2 linked regions of the Fulvivirga ulvae genome follow. Each later gene encodes a partner of the first gene's protein in a complex. Links are inferred from orthologs where the notes say so. Each region holds a gene or a part of one and is shown in the gene's direction. Other genes may lie near its edges.

Evidence for each region. The genes of interacting proteins can lie anywhere in the genome.
Region 2: the proteins of pheT (region 1) and pheS are in contact, whole or in part, in a crystal structure (PDB 6P24), measured with the Escherichia coli proteins. The link is inferred for Fulvivirga ulvae from one-to-one orthologs.

Annotation. Positions count from the first base shown.
Region 1 is NZ_CP089981.1:3,702,313-3,706,243, reverse strand. The notes cover bases 268-3,319. They hold pheT (phenylalanine--tRNA ligase subunit beta), read left to right. Parts: upstream 268-610; coding sequence 611-3,028; downstream 3,029-3,319. Other genes in these bases: LVD17_RS15840 (hypothetical protein), read left to right, coding at 3,031-3,319; LVD17_RS15850 (DUF1684 domain-containing protein), read left to right, coding at 268-395. In the rest of the region: more of LVD17_RS15850, read left to right, coding at 1-267; more of LVD17_RS15840, read left to right, coding at 3,320-3,327; LVD17_RS15835 (cell division protein ZapA), read left to right, coding at 3,339-3,623; rny (ribonuclease Y), read left to right, coding at 3,818-3,931.
Region 2 is NZ_CP089981.1:2,590,448-2,594,194, reverse strand. What follows is about bases 259-3,126. They hold pheS (phenylalanine--tRNA ligase subunit alpha), read left to right. Parts: upstream 259-1,113; coding sequence 1,114-2,139; downstream 2,140-3,126. Other genes in these bases: LVD17_RS10750 (Rieske (2Fe-2S) protein), read left to right, coding at 2,995-3,126; LVD17_RS10755 (3-hydroxyacyl-CoA dehydrogenase NAD-binding domain-containing protein), read left to right, coding at 2,142-3,002; cysN (sulfate adenylyltransferase subunit CysN), read left to right, coding at 259-1,105. Also shown: more of cysN, read left to right, coding at 1-258; more of LVD17_RS10750, read left to right, coding at 3,127-3,432; LVD17_RS10745 (AAA family ATPase), read right to left, coding at 3,429-3,747.

The DNA of each region.
Region 1 (3,931 bases):
ATCTTAAATACAAGATCAAAGCACGGTTTGACCCTATAAAAGAAAGGAAGATCCGCAAGTTAGCCACAAGCGACAATAAAGAGCAAGAGTACCTGGAATACGGCTATACCACATTTGCCATTGATGATGAGGAACAAAAGCTTCTGATTCTGGAAAATGTACAGGAAAATATACTCTTTTTAGCTTTTGGTGATGCCACCAGTGCAGACGAAACCTATGGAGCCGGCCGGTACCTTGACGTAACACATAGCGGAGGCAACAGCATTATGCTCGATTTTAATATGGCATACAACCCTTACTGTGCATACAGCAGTGAATACAGTTGTCCGCTACCTCCAAGGGAAAACTTACTGGACGTAGCAATCCGGGCTGGTGAGAAGAATTACGAGCACTAGGGGAACCAGGAATCTCCGCCGATAAGAGGCATTAGACCCCTGATTTAAAGTGTGCCCTGGTACTTCAAGGATTCCATGAATAGTCCATTGCAAAAAGTTGCCTTTCACCATCCTTAAAAGCAGGAAATGTTTAATTTTGCCCCTTCACTAAGAAATAGCGAAAAGCGACATGGAGTGATACACTGCATGTAGAATCATAAACAAAGAAACAGATCATGAAGATATCTTTAAACTGGCTTAAAGATTACATAAACATAAATCAGTCACCTGAGGAAATCAGCAAATTGCTGACTGACACCGGACTTGAAGTAGAGGGGCTTGAGAATTTTGAGCAGGTCAAAGGTGGCTTGAAGGGATTGGTAATTGGCGAGGTATTGACTTGTGAGAAGCACCCGAATGCAGACAAGCTTTCCGTTACCACTGTTGATATAGGCAGTGATAATCCTGTCCCTATTGTTTGTGGTGCTCCCAATGTTGCCAAAGGACAAAAAGTTGTGGTAGCCACAGTCGGCGCTACACTTTATCCGGAGGGTCATGATCCCTTCCAGATCAAAAAAGCAAAGATCAGGGGCGAGGTTTCGGAGGGCATGATCTGCGCCGAAGATGAAATAGGCCTTGGAATCAGCCATGACGGAATCATGGTACTGGATACTGACCTGCCTAACGGAACACCTGCAGCCGAGTACTTCAACCTTACTGATGATATAGTGATAGAAATCGGGCTGACTCCCAACCGGGCAGACGCGGCATCACACATCGGGGTAGCCAGAGACCTCAAAGCCGCCATAAAAACGGCTGTTCACTGGCCTGAAGTGGGTGATTTCAAAATTGACAATACCGACAACGCCATAGAGGTATCAGTAGAAAACACCGAAGCCTGTCCCCGCTACTCCGGCGTTACTATTAGCGGAGTAGAGGTGAAGGAATCTCCTTCCTGGTTAAAACAAAGACTTGAAGCTATTGGTGTTGCCCCTATCAACAATGTGGTAGATGCTACAAATTACGTACTTCATGAGATGGGACAACCCCTTCATGCTTTCGATGCAGATGAGATCAAAGGCAAAAAAGTACTGGTAAAAACTTTACCGCAGGGCACTACTTTCACTACCCTGGACGAGAAAGAAAGGAAATTGCAAAACACAGATCTGATGATCTGTAATGGTGACAGCGAGGGTATGTGCATTGCTGGTGTGTTTGGAGGAACAAAATCAGGCGTTAAGGACAGCACCAAAAACATATTCCTGGAAAGCGCCTATTTCTCAGCTGATTACGTTCGTAAAACTGCACAACACCATCAACTCAAAACTGATGCTTCGTTCAGGTACGAGAGAGGTACCGACCCTGAAATAACAGTCCATGCATTAAAAAGGGCTGCTTTGCTGATCAAAGAACTGGGAGGCGGAAGCATAAGCTCTGAAGTGGTAGATATCTATCCTGAAAAGATTAAAAATTTTGAAGTGCCCATTAAATTCAAAAATATCGACAGGCTCATAGGCAAGCACATAGCCCGTGACAGGATATTCGAAATACTGAATTTGCTTGACATCGGAACACACAAGGAGTCTGATGAATCATTCGTAGCTTCTGTACCTCCATACCGAGTAGATGTACAAAGGGAAGCTGATGTAATCGAAGAAATTTTGAGAATCTATGGATTCAATAACGTTGAGCTCCCTGAGTTTGTAAAAAGTGATTATCTGGCTGATTTTCCTGCCAGGGACAGAAATAAAACCCAAAAATCCATTACAGAGTTGCTGGTGAGCAACGGTTTCTATGAGATCATGACCAATTCACTCACCCGGCCCTCATATGCCGAGCAGGCTGCTGATCTGGACGAAAAGCACAGTGTGGTTATCCTCAACAAACTAAGTGAAGACCTTGGTGTAATGAGACAAAGCATGCTGTATTCAGGACTGGAAGTTGCGATGCACAATATCAATAGAAGGCAAACGAACCTGCGATTTTTTGAATTTGGAAAAACCTACTTCATGCAAGAAGGTGACTATAAGGAAAGCAACAGGCTCGCCATATATATGACCGGAGATATTGAAAACGAAAACTGGATCAACAAGACCAGAAAAGTTGCTTTTCATGATATCAGTCATATGCTACATCTGGTCGTTGGTCGATTATTAGGAAAAGAATTAAAAACTGATGTTACTCACGACTTCCCGTTTGACTATGGCCTAAAGATGCTACTGAATGACAAAGAGCTGGGAAAAGTGGGGAAAGTCAATGCGGGAATGGCCAGAAAAGCAGGCCTTAAACAAGAAATATTTTACGCAGATATCGATTGGGACTTGCTTTTAAAGAAGACAAATAATAATATAGTATACGAAGAAGTGTCTAAATTCCCTGAAGTGAGGAGAGACCTTTCACTGGTTATTGATAAAAAGGTAAGCTTCGAAGAAATCCGAGAAATTGCCCAAAACAATGAGCAGCGCTTGTTACGTTCTATTAATGTGTTTGACGTTTATGAAGGAGAGAATATAGATAAAGACAAGAAGGCTTATGCTATAAGCTTCATCCTTCAGGATAAAGAAAAGACATTAACCGATAAGGTTATCGACAAAACAATGACTAAATTAATGTCTTCTTTTGAAAGCGACCTTGGTGCAATAATCCGGAAGTAATTATGAACAAAGAACAGCTAAAGGCTAACTTGTTATCGTTGGAACGTAAAATAAATCTGCTGGTTGGGGAGCACAAAACCCTCAAACTGGAGGTTTCTCAGTTAAAAAGTGAAAATGATGAGCTTAGAAGTATAGTAAAGAGCAAGGAGGAGCAGATCAGTAGCTTTCAAAATAAGATTAAAATTAGTAAGATTGTAAACGAAATAGATACAGGAGAAGGCAATACTTCTGAACTGAAGAGGAAAATTGACGATTATATAAAGGAGATTGACAAGTGTATAGCGCACTTAAGTAAATAATACCGCTCCATATGGACGAACTTTCTATAAGAATAAAAATTGCCGACAGAGAATACCCCATGAAGGTAAAGGCTGAGGACGAGGCAAGGGTAAGAAGCGCCGGCAGGCAGATTAATGAAAGAATTAAATCTTACAGAGAGAGATTTGGGATAGACGATAAGCAAGATCTTCTAGCTATGGTAGCCTTTGATTGCTTGGTGGATAAAATGGAGTTGGATGAAAAGCAATATAATACAGATGAAAGTGTGCTTGAAAAAATCAATCATTTAAATAATATCATCAATCAGGCCTTATAAGGCATAAACTCCGGTTCTGATAACCTTTTGCTGCATCTTTTAATGATGAGTGTTAGCTCAGGAATTAAGGGATCATCACCCCAACGAGGGGCGTTAGTAATATATTGGGCAAAGGTATTTTCAGAAATACGCCAAAGCTCATTCCGCAAAAACCTGCCTGACAACTCATTTAATCTTTTAAACTAAAAAGAGTAATGGCAGATTCAATCTATTTAATACTGGCTGGCGTTGTAGGCCTCGGTATTGGTATCGCGATAGGGCGGGCCTTGATGAGCAAGGTCAATAAAGGAAAAGAGCAAGAGCTTGAA
Region 2 (3,747 bases), 1.1 Mb from region 1 along the record:
TGATGCCAACGTCAATCTGGCATTGCTAACTGACGGACTGAGAGCTGAAAGAGAGCAGGGCATTACTATAGACGTGGCTTACAGGTACTTTGCCACCCCTAAGAGAAAGTTTATTATAGCCGACACTCCGGGACATATCCAGTATACCAGAAATATGGTTACCGGTGCTTCCACAGCTAACCTTGCCTTAATTTTAGTTGATGCACGAAATGGTGTTGTTGAACAAACACACCGCCATACATTTATTGCTGCTCTTCTGGGAATACCTCACGTTGTATTCTGTATCAATAAAATGGATCTGGTTGATTATGATGAAAAAGTGTACAACAAAATAAAGGATCAGATTGAGTCATTTTCTTCCAAGCTAGATGTAAAAGATATCAGGTTTATTCCCATCAGTGCATTAAAAGGTGACAACGTGGTTAATGAATCTGAAAACACTCCATGGTACAAAGGAGGAACGTTACTCTATTTGCTTGAAAATATTCATATTGGAAGTGACCACAACCATATTGACAGTCGTTTCCCGGTACAGCATGTTATTCGTCCTCATTCTGATAAGTACCATGACTATCGTGGCTATGCAGGTCGAATAGCTGGAGGAATATTTAAACCCGGAGATACTGTAGCAGTCCTGCCATCTGGTTTTACTTCTAAAATAAAGAGTATAGAAGTCTATAATCAAAAGCTTGAAGAGGCTTTCCCTCCGATGTCAGTAACTATGCAACTGGAAGATGACATTGATATAAGCCGTGGAGATATGATCGTCAGGGAAAACAATAAACCTAATGTAGGTCAGGATATTGATGTAATGCTGTGCTGGATGAATGCAAAACCATTGGTTGCCAATGGAAAATATGCTTTGAAGCATACAACCAGTGACGCCAGATGCATGGTGAAAAACATTCACTACAAAATGGATATCAATACTTTGCACAGAATAGAGGATGACAAAAACATAAGTATGAATGACATTGCCCGTGTAACACTGCGTACAACAAAGCCTCTGTACTATGACAGGTATAGTAGAAATAGAATTACCGGAAGCGTTATACTTATAGATGAGGCCACCAACGAAACTGTGGCTGCAGGAATGATCATTTAAAACAGGATATGCAGGAAAAAGTTGAAGCCATATTAAAGGAGGTTGAAGCCGCTGAAGCTAAAAATCAGGATGAGTTAGAACAATTCAGACTGAAGTTTATAAGCAAAAAGAGTGTAGTCGGAGATCTTTTTACAGAACTAAAAAATGTGCCTAATGACCAGAAAAAGGCCTACGGCATGAAAGTCAATGAAGTAAAGCAGGCCGTTCAGGCTAAGTTTAAAGCATTAATTGACAATTTGGAGGCCTCAGGCAAAGGTGGAGTGTCGGATCATGAAGACCTGACTTTACCACCGGCAGGACATACATTAGGCAGTATGCACCCCCTGACATATGTTAGGAACCAAATAATTGAAATTTTTGAAAGGATAGGTTTTAATGTAGCCGATGGCCCAGAAATTGAAGACGACTTCCATAATTTCACAGCTTTAAATTTTCCGGAAAACCATCCCGCACGGGAAATGCAGGATACTTTTTTCATTGAAAAAAATCCTGATATATTACTGCGGACGCATACTTCCAATGTGCAGGTAAGGCTTATGCAAAAACAAAAGCCGCCCATACGATCTATAATGCCTGGACGCGTTTATCGCAATGAAGCGATATCTGCGAGAGCACATTGTGTATTCCATCAGGTTGAAGGCCTTTATGTGGATAAAAACGTAAGCTTTGTAGACCTAAAACAAACACTTTATCACTTTGCAAAAGAAATGTTCGGTAAAGACACTAAGGTCAGATTCCGTCCGTCGTATTTTCCTTTTACTGAACCCAGTGCAGAGATCGATATCTCCTGCCAGATCTGTAAGGGGGATGGTTGCCAGCTATGCAAGTACACTGGCTGGGTCGAAATTGCCGGTTCAGGTATGGTAGACCCTAACGTCTTGGCCAACTGTGGCATTGACCATGAGGAGTACACCGGTTTTGCTTTCGGTATGGGCATTGAACGTATTTCTCAGCTAAAGTTCAGGGTAAATGACCTCCGATTATATACAGAAAACGATGTTCGGTTTCTAAAGCAGTTTTCAACTCTACATTAACTATGGATACTACTGCTGATATCAAGAGTATAGCCATTATAGGTGCAGGTACCATGGGTCAGGGCATAGCTCAAATAGCTGCCATGGCAGGATATAGAACCGTCCTTTTCGATATCGAAAAGGACGCACTTGAGAAAGCATTAAAATCAATAGAAAAGAACCTTGAAAAGGGTATTGAAAAAGGAAAAGTCACTCAGGAGCAAAGAAAAACTGCACTGGGGAATATCTCTGCTGTTACAGATCTTGATGAGGTCAAAGCAGACTTTATTATAGAAGCCATAGTAGAAAGGCTTGATGTCAAGCAGAAGGTATTTGCCGAATTGGAAAGAATAAATTCCAAAAAGACAATATTGGCCTCTAACACCTCATCCATCCCCATCACACAAATAGGAGCAGGGCTTAAACATCCGGAACGCTTTGTGGGGATGCACTTTTTCAACCCCGCTCACATTATGAAGTTGGTGGAGGTAATTTCAGGAGCGGCAACAGATGACAAAACAGCTATGCTTACAAAAGAGCTTGCTGAAAACCTGGGAAAGGTTGCTGTCATGGCAAAGGACTCTCCGGGTTTCATCGTTAACAGAGTGGCAAGACATTTTTATGTAGAGGGATTGAAAGTACTTGAAGAAGGAGTAGCTGGCATGGAAACAATAGACACACTGGTACAATCATCAGGGTTTAAAATGGGGCCATTTCAGCTTATGGACCTGATTGGTGTAGATACAAACTTTAGCGTAACTACGTCTATGTATAACTCTTTTTATCAGGATGCCAAATTCAGACCCAGCAGAATTCAACAACAGAAGGTAGATGCAGGTCATCACGGAAGGAAATCAGGGAAGGGCTTTTATAATTATGAATAATCTGAAACTTGTTTTCTTTTGGATTATCCTAATAGCGTCTTCCTGTAATGATTCTCCTTATAGAGAAGAGATTCCATATGCCTCCTTTCCAGATATTTATATTCAGTTAGATCTTCCTGAATTCAATGACCTATCTGTTGACGGAGGTTATGTTTTATTAAGCGAAGGAGTCAGAGGTATCATCCTATACCGCGAGAATTCTACAACATACCACGCCTTTGAAAGAAATTGCTCATACAGGCCATATGAAGCCGGTTCTACAGTAAACGTCCATACTTCTGAGTTGTATATGACAGATCCGTCTTGTCAATCTTCATTTAGCTTTACCAACGGCTATCCCACTGGCGGACCGGCTCAATTTCCTTTAAGAGAATATCAGGTAAGCCTAAACAGAAGAACACTCACCATTACTGATGAGCCTGTCAATTAGTTTGATTTAATAAGGTTATCGATAATGTCATCGATAGATATTCCTTCAGCCTCCGCTTTAAAATTTCTTACAATCCTGTGCCTGAGAGTCGGTTTGGCGACGGCTATTACGTCTTCAATATCCGGTGAGTACTTACCATTAAGCAATGCATTGCATTTAGCCCCAACCACAAGGTATTGAGAGGCTCTTGGACCAGCTCCCCACTCCAGATAATCATTGGCAACCGGAGCCGCCTTATCAGTATTAGGACGGGTTTTATGAACTAATTTAACTGCATACTCTATTACATTATCTGCAATAGGCACTTTGCGTACC